Regions from separate parts of the Kitasatospora sp. NPDC091276 genome, predicted to be linked through region 4. Evidence: riboswitches for the same ligand, from Rfam matches in the RefSeq annotation. Region 4 holds a riboswitch; each other region holds the start of a gene.
What was found. Region 4 has a riboswitch for cyclic di-AMP ahead of AB0O19_RS02000 (transglycosylase family protein). Riboswitches for the same ligand answer to the same signal wherever they lie in the genome.
Positions count from the first base shown of each region.

Region 1: another riboswitch for cyclic di-AMP. It lies ahead of AB0O19_RS01150 (glycoside hydrolase family 16 protein); the one in region 4 lies ahead of AB0O19_RS02000 (transglycosylase family protein).
Region 2: another riboswitch for cyclic di-AMP. It lies ahead of AB0O19_RS19150 (LysM peptidoglycan-binding domain-containing M23 family metallopeptidase); the one in region 4 lies ahead of AB0O19_RS02000 (transglycosylase family protein).
Region 3: another riboswitch for cyclic di-AMP. It lies ahead of AB0O19_RS09255 (NlpC/P60 family protein); the one in region 4 lies ahead of AB0O19_RS02000 (transglycosylase family protein).

Region 1 is NZ_JBFBFU010000001.1:264,171-267,412, forward strand. Features, by position in the region: gene AB0O19_RS01145 (lipase) at 1-672, shown strand, start outside; cyclic di-AMP (ydaO/yuaA leader) riboswitch at 938-1,104, shown strand; gene AB0O19_RS01150 (glycoside hydrolase family 16 protein) at 1,107-2,465, shown strand; gene AB0O19_RS01155 (hypothetical protein) at 2,485-3,090, opposite strand.
Region 2 is NZ_JBFBFU010000014.1:36,119-39,360, reverse strand. Features, by position in the region: gene AB0O19_RS19155 (DUF2470 domain-containing protein) at 1-251, shown strand, start outside; gene AB0O19_RS19150 (LysM peptidoglycan-binding domain-containing M23 family metallopeptidase) at 531-1,490, opposite strand; cyclic di-AMP (ydaO/yuaA leader) riboswitch at 1,493-1,675, opposite strand; gene AB0O19_RS19145 (MFS transporter) at 1,988-3,242, shown strand, end outside.
Region 3 is NZ_JBFBFU010000006.1:9,903-13,144, forward strand. Features, by position in the region: gene AB0O19_RS09250 (NlpC/P60 family protein) at 99-1,133, shown strand; cyclic di-AMP (ydaO/yuaA leader) riboswitch at 1,472-1,621, shown strand; gene AB0O19_RS09255 (NlpC/P60 family protein) at 1,632-2,777, shown strand; gene AB0O19_RS09260 (NlpC/P60 family protein) at 3,005-3,242, shown strand, end outside.
Region 4 is NZ_JBFBFU010000001.1:466,851-470,092, forward strand. Features, by position in the region: gene AB0O19_RS02000 (transglycosylase family protein) at 1-1,268, opposite strand, end outside; cyclic di-AMP (ydaO/yuaA leader) riboswitch at 1,255-1,417, opposite strand; gene AB0O19_RS02005 (hypothetical protein) at 1,847-2,818, opposite strand.

The sequences.
Region 1 (3,242 bases), 200 kb from region 4:
GGCGAGGTCGCCGCCCGGGCGTACGTGTCCTCGGTGCGCCCGTCCTGGGGGCGGGCCTACGCGGGCGACGTGCGCCGCCTGATCACCCTCGGGGGCCCGAACGGCGGGCTCGACTACGTGTACGCGCACGGCTGGTCGTTCGACCTCGCGAGCTGGCCGGCCTGCGGCGGCACCGCCAACGCGCCGTCCCCGCACCTCTACATGACCTGCTACGGCACCTACACGGCGCAGCCCTGCCTCGGCGTGCTGCCCACCGGCGGTTACGACTGCTACCCGGGCCAGCGCCAGCTGCTCGCCCGCTGGGACGGCCGGTACGGGGTGGACGGCACCGCCCAGGACTGGTGGACCACCTACTACGGCGGCCAGGGCTTCTACACCTCCGGCCAGGGCATCCAGGCGGCGATCGACGCCGGTTCGCTGATCGCGCCGCTGCAACAGGCGGGCGTCCCCGCGTCGGTGCGCACCTATCTGCTCGCGGGCGGGTCCGCCGACATCCCGGGCGTGCTCAACGAGAACCGGGGGCCCAGCGACGGCATCGTGTTCACCGCGAGCGCCCTGGACACCACCGGCATCGCGACGATCGGCGGCACCCGGCTGCTCACCGGCCTCAACCACCTGGAACTCGCCTGGGCGCCGGAGGCCGAGAGCCAGGTCGACAACTGGCTCGCTTGACCCGTGGACCCGTGGACCCGTGGACCCGTGACCCGTGGACCCGTGACCCGTCGATTCGCCGATCCGTCGTTCGGCAGCTCGACGGCTCCGCTGATCCGTCCCAACTGATCCACCACGCAGCGTCGTTGATCGACACCACTGTGACCTGTGCGACAACCGGCCCGGGCAGGTTGTCCGTTCACGGACGGCCCGCCTAGCCTGCAACCGTCGTCCGCCCTCGCGGACCCCCGCCGCCGGGACGCCGAGTCCTGTCCACCCGCCGGCCGGCAACCGAGCACCACAGCGGACGGGAGCGGGGGAACCAAGGTCAGCGCCCGGCCCGTACGCTCCCGCGTGCGGGCCGTGGCTAGGGGTGAAGCCGCTTCCACCGGCGGCCGGGCTGCCTCAGCCCGAATCCGACAGCTCACCTCGCAGGCGTCGCAGAGGACACTGCCATGCACCAGCCTGCCCGGCGCCGCGCGCCGCGCCACGCCCGCCCCTCCCACCGGGGCCGCAACGCCACCCTCGCCGTCACCGGAGCGCTCGCCGTCACCGGCGCCGGACTGCTCGGCCTGCCGGCCGTCTCCGGCGCCCAGGCCGCCACCGCCCCGACCGTCACCCAGGACCGGCTCGCCCCGGCGACCATGGTCGCCAACCAGGCCGCCACCGCCTCGCTGACCCTCCACTCCTCGGCCTGCTTCACCGCGAAGACCGTCGGCGTGGGCGTCCGGAACGCGGGCGGTGCGAACCTCGACTTCCCGGGCAACGCCTCCAACGTGCAGATCTGCCCGAGCGGCCTGTCCTTCACCAGCGGCGCACGCGCCCTGCCGGCCGGGACGTACACCCAGTTCGGCTTCTGGCAGGACCTCGGCGGGGCCTGGCACAACCTGGCCTCGCAGCAGCTGGTGGTCTCCAGCACTCCGGCGCCGACTCCGCCCCCGACCCCGGCGCCCACCACGAAGCCGACTCCCGCCCCGACCCCGACGGCGACCCCGACCCCCACCGCGACGGCGACCCCCACCGCGAAGCCGACCCCGACGAGTAGCCCGAGTAGCCCGAGCAGCCCGAGCATCCCGAGCCCGAGCGCCACCGCCAGCCCGTCGGCCGGCACCCCCGCATCCCCGGTCGCCGGCAAGTCGCTGACCTGGTCCGACGAGTTCAACGGCCCGATCAGCTGGGGCTCGCGCTGGGTCGGCGACAAGAGCACCGCGTACAAGTACGGCAACCACAACCCGGACGACAACAAGCTCGACCTGCTGAACAAGAACAACGTCAGCGTCGCGAACGGGGTTGCCACCTTCACCGCCGCGCCCGGCACCACCACGCTGGAGAACGGCAAGCAGGCCTGGAACACCGGCTTCCTGACCACCGAGGGCTCCAGCGAGGGCTTCCAGGTCAGGACCGGCGACTACGCCGAGACCCGGGTCAAGCTGCCGTCCGGCTCCGGCGCCTGGCCGGCCTTCTGGACCTGGAAGAACGGCAACGGGGAGGTCGACTCCTTCGAGTACCACCCCGACAACCCGAACCTGCTGGAGCTGACCAACCACGTCAACCCCGGCAACCCCAAGTACTACACCGACGCCGGCGCCGTCGCGAAAGACCAGTGGGTGACCATCGGCACCTATTACGGCGCCACCTCGGTGGACTGGTACGTCAACGGCGCCAAGGTGTTCTCGGACGGCAAGGGTGTCGGCGCCAACTGGTCGGCGTACCTGATCCTCAACCTGTCGGTCGGCGCGGGGAAGTACCACCCGGCGCCGCAGGGCACCGCCCCGATCACCTTCGCCGCCGACTACGTCCGCGTGTACCGGTAGGGCCTTCGGGGCTTCCGGGTCAGGAACCGGGAGCCGTCTCGACCACCGTGATGTCGAACGGCTGCCGGTTGTTCCCCTCGTCCGGGTCGTCCGCGCCGCGCACCGCGACCGAGCCGCCGGTGAGCTTGCCGATCCGCAGGTCCGGGGAGAGGCGCACCGGCACCAGCGCGGTCGCGCTGCGCAGCGGGGGCAGTCCGGCCGGGAAGGCACAGCGCACCTGCCGGCCGTTGAGCCGCACCTCGCAGTCCTCGGGGAAGTACGGGCCCTCCGGGGAGACCCCGGGAGGCAGCGTCACCAGCACGGTGAACGGTGCGGCGGTGGTGTCCGGGCCTCGGTTGGCGATGAAGGCGTGGACGGTGGTGGTGCCGCCGGGCGGGGCGGCGTCCGGGTCGAGCCGGACCATCTCCAGATCGGAGCGGGACGCCGTGGTGGCTGCCGTGTCCACCGCCGGCCGGGGATCGGGCCGCCGCAGCGCCCAGGACGGGCCGGCGGTAAGCGTCGCCACCGAACAGCCGGCCGCCATCGCGGCGACGAGCGAGGCCGCGCGGAATCCGCAGAGCCTGCTGGCCTGCCCGGACCTGCCCTGCCCGGACCCGCCCCGCATTGTCGAACGCCTGTACGTCATCGTCGTCCACCCTGTCCCGGGGCCCCGGCCGCCCGCGCCGTTGCGGGCCGCGTCCGCACCAGGGTGGCGGAGCCTGCGCCGGGGGCCGGTACAACCCGCTCGGCGTCCGCCCGAACGGGGGAGCGCACGTGCGGGAAGTCGATCCGGTCGAC
Region 2 (3,242 bases), on a different contig from region 4:
CCGACGACCACGCCGACGCCCTCGCCGTCCTCACCCGGCTGCTCGACCCGGACCTGCTCGCCCAGCACCCGGAGGTCCGCCCGCTCGCCCTGGACCGCCACGGCCTGGTCCTGCGCCTGGACCACCCGCACGGCCACCGCGACGTCCGCCTGGTCTTCCCCGAACCGGCCGCCGACACCGAGGACTTCGGGCAGCGGATGCACGAGCTGCTGACCGCCGCCCAGCACGGGCTGCCCGCCCACCGGCTCTGAACCGGCCCACCAGCCCACATATCTGACACATCGTCAATTCGCCTTGGGGGCACCCACCAAGGCCCGGAAACGACAGCGGCCGGCCCGGCTCGCGAGAGAAGTCTCGCGAGCCGGGCCGGCCTGGGCGTGTCCCGCGCCCATGTCCACTGCTGCGGCGATCACCCGGTCGAGCGGTCACCCGACATGACCATCCCGGGCGGTCGATTCGCCCCGTAGCAGCGGTGGTTCCTCATCCGGCACATCCGGCAGATCCGGTACATCCGGTACATCCGGTACGGGTCAGAGCGCGACGCCGTGGGCCCGCAGGTAGGCGACCGGGTTGATGTCCGAGCCGTACTCCGAGCCGTTGCGGATCTCGAAGTGCAGGTGCGGGCCGGTCACGTTGCCGGTCGCGCCGGAGAGGCCGATCTGCTGTCCGGCCTTGACGGCCTGACCGATCTTCACACCGATCGAGGAGAGGTGCGCGTACTCGGCGTAGTGGCCGTCGGCGAGCTTGATCTCGACCTCGTTGCCGTAGGCGCCGCCGTTGCCGGCCTTCACCACGACGCCGTTGCCGACGGCGCGCAGCGGGGTGCCGGTGGAGGCGACGAAGTCCTGGCCGGTGTGGTGGCCGGAGGCCCACATCGAGCCGGCCACGCCGTAGGCGGTGCCCAGCTTCGGGCTGGCCAGCGGGGCGACGAAGGCGGAGGCGGCGGCGACCGGGACGGTGCTGACCGTGGCGGACGGCGCGGCGGTCTGCAGCTGGGTCTGGAGCTGGGCGGACGGCTTGGCCGCCTCGGTCCGGACCTCCAGCTGGGCCTGCGGCTTGGCGGCGGTGGTGGCCGGCGCGGCGTCCTGGGCGGACGGCTGGGCGGGCTTCGCCGGGGCAGCGGGCTTGGCCGGGGCGGCCTGGCCGGCGATCACGAGCCGCTGACCGGGGAAGATCAGGTCCGGGTTGCCGCCGACGACCTCGCGGTTGTGGTCGTACAGCGCCTGCCAGCCGCCGTCGACGTGCTGGGCGTCGGCGATCCGGGACAGGGTGTCACCGCTGACGACGCGGTAGCTCTCCTGCGACGAGGCCTGGGCCTGGTCGGCGGGAGCGGCGGCCGGGGCGGCGGTGACCGCGGCGGCCGGCGCGGGGTGGGCCTGGGCGCTCATCGCGGTGACGAGCGGCAGGGCGAAGGAGACACCGGTGACGGCGGTGGCGATCCCGATGCGGGCGGCGCGGGGCAGGGCGATACGACGAGCCTGTGCAGGCATGGAATTTTCCTCTCCGACGCCTGCGAGGTGAGCTGTCGGGTTCGGGCTGGAGTTGCCCGGCCGCACATGCGGCTTCACCCCTAGCCGGCCCTGGATCCGGGTACGCGAAAGCGTGCCGTTTCCGGTCCGGCGACTTACCTGTGGGTCCCCCGCTCCTGCCGTACAGAGTTCGGTGCGAGCCACCGGGCAGCGGCAGGATTCGGCGTTCCACCCGGTGGATCCGTCCGGACTGGCCGGGCGGTCGCTGAACTAAAACCCATCCGTTCGGGTGAAGCAATGTCGATCACTTGAACCGCCGACAACCCCCCGAGCTGCGGTGACCCTCCGAATGATCGGCCGCACCGTACGTGCACAATCCATTCACCCGGCGCCACTGATCCACGACGCTGCGCCGATTCCGCCACCGCTGCGCACCCGCCCGCTCACGCACCGCGCACCCACCGACACGCCACCCGGTGACCCTTGTCACGTACGCCCCACGGGCGCAGGATCGGCCCGTGGCCACCTCCGAAGCAGGAACACTGCGCCTGGGCACCTCGCGGGGACGCTGGGTCCTCCTCGCGACGGTGCTCGGCTCCAGCATGGCGATGCTCGACGGCACCGTGGTGAACGTCGCGCTGCCCCGCATCGGCACCGATCTCGGCGCCTCCCTCGCGTCCCTGCAGTGGACGCTCAACGCCTACCTGCTCACCCTGGCCGGACTGATCCTGCTCGGCGGCGCGCTCGGCGACCGGTACGGCCGGCGCCGGGTCTTCCTGATCGGCGTGCTCTGGTTCGCCGCCGCCTCCGCGGCCTGCGCCGCCGCCCCCACCATCCACGTGCTGATCGCCGCCCGCGCCGTCCAGGGCATCGGCGGGGCGCTGCTCACCCCCGGTTCGCTCGCCATGCTGCAAGCCGTCTTCCACCCGGACGACCGCTCGGCGGCGGTCGGCCTGTGGTCGGGCCTCGGCGGGGTGTCGGCCGCGGTCGGCCCCTTCCTCGGCGGCTGGCTGGTGGACGGCCCCGGCTGGCGGTGGATCTTCCTGCTGAACCTTCCGCTCGCGGCCGCCGTGGTCGCGGTCACCTCCCGGTTCGTCCCCGAGAGCCGGAACGAGAGCGCCGTCGGCCGCTTCGACGTCCCCGGCGCGCTGCTCGCCGCGCTCGCCCTCGGCGCGATCACCTACGCGCTGACCGCCGCCGGGGAGGGCCTGTCCCCCGCGGTCTGGCTCACCGGCGCGATCGGCCTGCTGCTCGGCGCGGCCTTCATCGCGGTCGAGCGCCGCGCCGCCGAGCCGATGCTGCCGCTCGGCCTCTTCTCCTCCCGGCTGTTCACCGCCGTCAACCTGGTCACCCTCTGCGTCTACGCGGCGTTCAGCGGGGTGTTCTTCCTGCTGGTGGTGCAGTTGCAGATCGTCTCCGGCTTCTCCCCGCTGGTCTCCGGCCTCGCCCTGGTCCCGATCACCGTGCTGATGCTGACCCTGTCGGCACGCGCCGGGCGGCTGGGCAAGCGGATCGGCCCCCGGATCCCGCTCACCGTCGGTCCGCTGCTGTGCGCCGCCGGGGTGCTGCTGATGCTGCGCACCGGCCCCGGCTCCTCCTACTGGGCGGACGTGCTGCCCGCCGTCACGGTGCTGGGCTGCGGGATGACCCTGCTGGTCGCGCCGCTGACGGCGACGGTGCTGGCCGCCGTCGAGGTCCGGCACGCGGGCATCGCCAGCGGCGTCAACAACGCCGCCGCCCGCGCGGCCGGGCTGCTCGCGGTCGCCGCGCTGC
Region 3 (3,242 bases), on a different contig from region 4:
TGGCAAAACCCGTGGATCTTCCCTAGGGTGTGGCGTCAAACCTATTTTCCGGATTCTCACCTGATCGGGTGAGGCCGATGGAAGAAGGAGCAATTCCCTTGGCCTCCCACCGCCGTCCCAAGCAGCCGAGCCGCGCCCGGGTCTCCGTGCTCACCGCTGCCGCGGCGACCGCGGTCGCCCTCTCCGCGCAGGTCGCCGCGCACGCCGCGCCCCAGCCGAGCAAGAGCGACGTCAAGGCGCAGATCGACCAGCTCCAGCAGGACCAGGAGCAGGCGGCGGAGAAGTACAACGGCGCCAAGGAGCGGGCCGACCAGCTCCGCAAGCAGTCCGACCAGCTGCAGGACAAGGTGGCCCGCAGCCAGGACGAGATGACTCAGCTGCAGACCGGCCTGGCCGGCGTGGCGGGCGAGCAGTACCGCACCGGCGGCATCGACCCGTCCGTCCAGCTGATGCTCTCCTCGGACCCGTCGGGCTACCTGGAGAAGGCGTCCAGCGCCCAGCAGGCCAGCGCCAGCGAGTCCGAGGCGCTCAAGGGCCTGCTGGACCAGCAGCGTCGGCTGGACCAGGAGAAGTCCGAGGCCGCCGCCGTCCTGGCCTCGCTCGACTCCACCACCAAGGACCTGAACCAGGCCAAGACGGACGTCAACCAGAAGCTGAAGGCCGCGCAGGACCTGCTGAACTCGCTCAGCGCCTCCGACCGCGCCGCGCTGCGGGCCCAGCAGCAGCAGGACGACCGCGCCTCGCGCGGCAGCGACCGTGCCGACCTCGGCAGCCTTCCGCAGGCCGGCGGCTACGCGGGCGTGGCCGTGGCCAAGGCGATGAGCAAGCAGGGCTCGCCGTACGTGTGGGGCGCCACCGGCTCGACCACCTTCGACTGCTCGGGCCTGATGGTCTGGGCGTACGGCCAGGCCGGCGTCTCGCTGCCGCGCACCTCGCAGGAGCAGGGCAACGTCGGCACCAAGGTCTCGCTGGACCAGGCCCAGCCGGGCGACCTGGTCATCTACGGCGCCGACCGGCACCACGTCGGGATGTACATCGGCAACGGCATGGTGGTGCACGCGCCGCACACCGGCGACGTGGTGAAGGTGATGAAGGTCGACGCGATGCCGATCAACACGATCCGCCGGGTCTGACGGCCCGACACGCCCGGAGGGCCCCGTCCGGGCCTGTGATCCACGCCACCCTCCGACCGGGGGTGGCGTTCGGGTTTTGTCCGCAGCGCGAGTCCCCGGTGAAGAGTGATCAGCTTTGCGTACGGCGGTGATCACTATGTGTCATATTCACAAAAGAACTTTGGTCTTCTTCCGTCTTTTTTCTGACAAGGATTTGAACGGATCACGGTTCAGTTACTAGGGTCGTGCCCCGAACCACCGCACTCCCGATCGCCCAGCCAGGGTGACGGCGGTGGTTTCCGTCGAGTTCGTGACGCAGCGGGGCGGGCCCAGTGCCTGCCCGACGGGGAGCCCAGCAGTCGGGGGTGCTGTCGAACGGAGCCGGGGAACCACGTTCCTCCGGGGTGAATCGGCGCCAGGTCGGCCGGTGGAACGGCCGTGAGGCGTCGTAGGGCACGCTTCCGGCCCGAACCCGTCAGCTCACCCGGTAGACGGCGTAGGAAGAAGGAGTCCGCCTTCGTGGCGTCCCATCGTCGTCCCAAGCCCGCCAGTCGCACCCGGGTCTCGATCCTGACCGGCTTCGCCGCGGCGGCCGTCGCGCTGTCCGCGCAGTCCGGCGCCCACGCCGACCCGCAGCCGACCAAGGACCAGGTCAAGGAGCAGGTCGACCAGCTCAACGAGCAGGCCGAGGTCGCGACCGAGAAGCTCAACGCCGCCCAGGAGAAGCAGCAGCAGCTGCAGAAGCAGGTCACCGACCTGCAGGACCAGGTGGCGCGGCAGCAGGGACAGGTGACCGACCTCCAGGGCGGCCTGGCCGAGATCGCCGGCGAGCAGTACCGCAACGGCGGCATATCCCAGACCGTCCAGCTGATGTTCTCCGCCAGCCCGGACACCTTCCTGAGCCAGGCCGACACGCTGAACCAGGCCGGCGGCACCCAGAAGGGCCAGCTCAAGCAGCTCCAGGACGAGCAGCGCAAGCTCGACCAGGTGCGCTCCGAGGCCCAGGGCAAGCTCGCCGAGATGGAGACCACCACCCAGCAGCTGAAGAGCGCCAAGGACGAGGTCCAGGGCAAGCTCAAGGCCGCGCAGGACCTCTTCAACACCCTGTCCGAGCAGGAGCGCCAGGCGATCCGCGCGGCCGAGGAGAAGGCCGCCGCCGAGGCCAAGGCGAAGGCCGACGCCGCGGCGAAGGCCGCCCAGCAGCAGGCGGCGGCCCAGCAGGCCGCCGACCGCTCCTCCCGCGACAACAGCCGCACCGACCTGAGCGCGTCGCAGGCCCCCGCCGCGCCGGTCACCAAGCCGAGCGCCGGCAGCTCGCGCGGCGCCGCGGCGCTGTCCATCGCCGCCTCCAAGATCGGCAGCCCGTACGTCTACGGCGCCTCCGGCCCCGGCTCCTTCGACTGCTCGGGCCTGATGGTCTGGGCGTTCAACCAGGTCGACGTCTCGCTGCCGCGCACCTCGCAGGAGCAGGCCCACGCCGGTACCCGGATCGGCACCGACCTCTCCCAGGCCCAGCCCGGCGACCTGCTGATCTTCTACGGGGACGCCCACCACGTCGGCATCTACGCGGGCAACGGCCAGGTGCTGCACGCGCCCAAGCCGGGCGCGTCGGTCCGCTACGAGGCCGTCGGCAACATGCCGCTGACCTCCATCGTGCGGGTCTGATCCCCGCTCAGGCCCTCCCGGGCCCGGCCTTCCACCGCGGAAGGCCGGGCCTGCGGCTTTTCCGGCGCCTCGGACTGATGTCCGATTGCGGGTCAAATATTCGGGTTGGCGGGGGTTTGGACTCGGTTGCCCGGACTCGCTAACGTCTGCCACCGGACTCCGCTTCCAGGGCCGCCCGCGTTGGGGCGGCGGCGGGGCCCCACCGCCGGATCGGAGCCGCTGCCGCCATGCCCGTGCACCGTCGTTCCCAACTGCTCGCCCGTGCGCTGGTGCTGACCGCAGCCGCCGCCACCGCCCTGGGTGTGACGACGGGCGGCAGTGCCCAGGCCGCCCCCGCCACGCCGGACACGCCCACCCGCAAGGACGTCAAGGCGCAGGTGGAGCAGCTCTACGGCGAGGCCGAGCAGGCGTCGGAGAAGTACAACGCCGCCCAGGAGGCGCAGCAGCGGCTCCAGGGCGAGACGA
Region 4 (3,242 bases):
ACGTGGTAGACGCCGGAGTTCTGGCCGTTGTTGGACCAGAACAGCAGGTCGCCCGCCTGCAGGCTGTCCAGCGAGACGCGGGTGCTGGCGGCGGCCTGGTCGGCGGCGACGCGCGGGACGGAGACGCCCGCGGCGCGCAGCGCGGCCTGGGTCAGGCCGGAGCAGTCCCAGCCGCCGTTGCCGGTGCCGCCGTAGATGTACGCCTGGCCGACCTTCGACTGGGCGAAGGAGACCGCGGCGGCCATGCTGCCGGTGGCGGCCGGGGTCTGAGCCGGGGTCTGAGCCTGGGCGGCCGGCTTGGTGGCCTGGGCCTGGGGCTGGGCGGCCGGCTTGGCGTTCGCGGCAGCGCCGTTGGAGGTCTGGCCGGACTTCTGCGAGCGGTCGAACCAGGTGAAGTCCGAGCCGGACGTGGCCGACGAGCCGGAGCCGGACCGGTCGGCCTGAGCCGACTGCTGGGCCTGGCCGCCGTCCTTGAACGAGAGGCGCTGGCCCGGGTAGATGCTGTCCGGACCCTCGGTCAGGGTGCCGCGGTTGAGTTCGTACAGCCGCTGCCAGCCGCCCTGGAGGTTGTGCTTGTCGGCGATCGAGGACAGCCAGTCGCCGGAGGCGACGGTGTAGTCGTCGGCCTGGGGCTGGGCGCTGTTCTGGGCCTGGCTCTGGCCCTTCTGGGCCGAGGTGCCGTTGGTGGAGTCGGCGGGGGCCTGCGCCTGGTCCTGGGCCGGTGCGGCCGGCTTGGCGGGCTTCGCGGCCGGGGCCGGGGTCTGCGCGGGCTTCGCGGCCGGGGCGGCCGGCTTCGCGGCGGGCTTGGTGGCGGTCGAACCGGCAGCCGAGCCGGCGGTCGAACCGGCCGAGGTGTCGACGGCGGCCGGGGCGCCGCCCTTGGTCAGGCCGGCCTGGACCGAGCACACGGGCCAGGCGCCGGGGCCCTGCGAGGCGAGGACCTTCTCGGCGACGGCGATCTGCTGGTCCTTGGTGGCCTGGTTGGCCTGGGGGGCGTAGGCGGTGCCGCCGAAGGCGGCCCAGGTGCTGGAGGTGAACTGCAGTCCGCCGTAGAAGCCGTTGCCGGTGTTGATGCTCCAGTTGCCGGTGCTCTCGCACTGGGCGACCTTGTCCCAGGTGGCGACGGAGGCGGCGGAGGCGGTGCCGGAGGTGAGGCAGGGGATGGTGAGGCCGACGCCCGCGACGCCGACGGCGGCGATCACGCGTCGGGTACGACTGGACAGACGGGTGCCGTTGGTGGGCAGCATGAAGACGCAGTCCTCTCCCACGCCTGCGAGGTGAGCTGTCGGATTCGGGCTGGAGTTGCCCGGCCGCGCTGTGGGCGCGGCTTCACCCCTAGCCCTGGATCGTTCCGGGGAACGGTCCGGGGCGACTTACCTGTGGGTCCCCCGCTCCTGCCGTGGTGCGTTTTCGCGTTGCCAGGACATCCGACGGCAGGACTCGGCGTCGCGGATGAACTGGGTTCGTGTGGCCACGAACGGGGAGCACGTTAAGCAGACTTAAGTTCAAACTGCAAACACCTGTGACGCGCATCACAGTTTGGCGAGAACGGTCGTTCCCCTCGCTTTTCATGATCGGAAATGACCGATTTCCGGCAACCCCGCGAAGGGTGCGCGCAACTGTCTGCGCTTCAGGAGGCGGGTGACGGTGGGTCGGGTCGCCCGGGGGCCCGTCCGTCGGGAGGGCGGCGTGTCCGCACTGTGGTCGTCGGGGGATGTGTCGAGCGATGGTGAACAAATATGGACAGAACGGACATCGCACCTATTCGTTCTTTAACTCCCTTACGGGACAAGCGGGAAGGGCCCGGAACGTAGCCGTTCCGGGCCCTTCCCGCGTGCGGTGACCGCTACTGCTGGCCGGCCGACTCCTCGGCGGCGGCGTGAGCGGCGTGACCGCCCCGGCCGGAGTGGTCGGCGTGGGTGCCCTCGGCGGCCTCCGCCGCCTCGGCCTCGGCCTGCGCCAGGGCCTCGGGGGAGGGCGCCGGCAGCGCGGCCAGGTAGGTGGAGGCGATCAGCTGGCCGACCGTGGGGTAGGCGCCCAGCGGAGCCGCGGACGGGCAGCCGGTCTCCTCGGCGGCCGTGGCGAGCAGCTCGGAGTCGGCCTCCGGCCCGATCACCAGCGGGGCCAGCGCCGGGCGCTGGGAGCCGGTCTCCTTGAGGTGGTTGACGGCCGCGGCGACCGAGCCCGGCACGTCGAGCGCGGCGGGCACGACCGGGACGGCCAGCCGGGCCGCCAGCAGGACACCGGTGATGCCGGCCGCGGCGGCGGCCTCCTCGCCGCCGACGGTGGTCAGCACGACGCCGTCCGCGGCGGTCGCGATGGCGAACAGCCGGGCCCGGTCGGCACGCGCCAGGCCGGCCTCGGACAGGCGCACGTGCACGGCCTCGGCGAGCAGCGGGTGCGGGCCGAGCACGTCGGTGACGGGGGCTCCGTACTCGGCGGCGAGGGCGTGGAGTTCGGTCAGGAATCCGTGCGGGCCGGGTACCAGCGGCACCAGGACCGGCGCGGGCAGGCCGGCCTCGGCGGCCATGGCCAGCAGTTCGGCGACGGTGCGGTCGTCGCTGTCGGCGCCCTGGGCGGCTTCGCCCGGGAGGTAGCCGACGGCGGTCTGGATGCCGCTCTGCTCGCTGCGGACGATCGACAGCAGCTCCTCGACGACCGAGCGGGACTCGGGCCCGGCGGTCGCGGGCACGGCGAGCACCAGGGCCGGGGATCCGGCCGGGATCTCGGGGCGCTCGGGGCGACGGTGGCGCCCCCGCGCACGGGAGCCTGGAGTGCGGACGGGCAGTGGCGCGCCCGGGATGGCTGCGGTGCTCATGCCGGAGATCGTAGGACATCGGCCCGTCAGGCCTGCATTCGGCTGCCGTTCGAGTTTCACGTGGTCATGGCGGGTGCGCCGCGCTCCCGTCGTGTCCGTCCGGGCGGTTTGCCCGCAATCCGGACATATCTCACCCAGCCTTCGAGCGATCACCGCTGGTTGCCCTGACGTGTCCGACGGGGCGTCGAGTTGCTTCTGTGGCGCGTGAGATGTCTCACAGCCAGGAGGTCGCCTGACGGAGGGTCACGAAGGCGCGACTCCGGGCGCCTGAAGATCAACATTCAGCGGGGAGCCGCTCACGGCCGGTTATCGAGAATCTGGCGATTCACTCGGCTATGTCCGTTTACGTACCGTCAGGAGAAGGGTCCGTGAAGAGTTCAGAACTGCCGGTGAAAGGCCTCGTGCACCTGCAATGTCCCGTGCT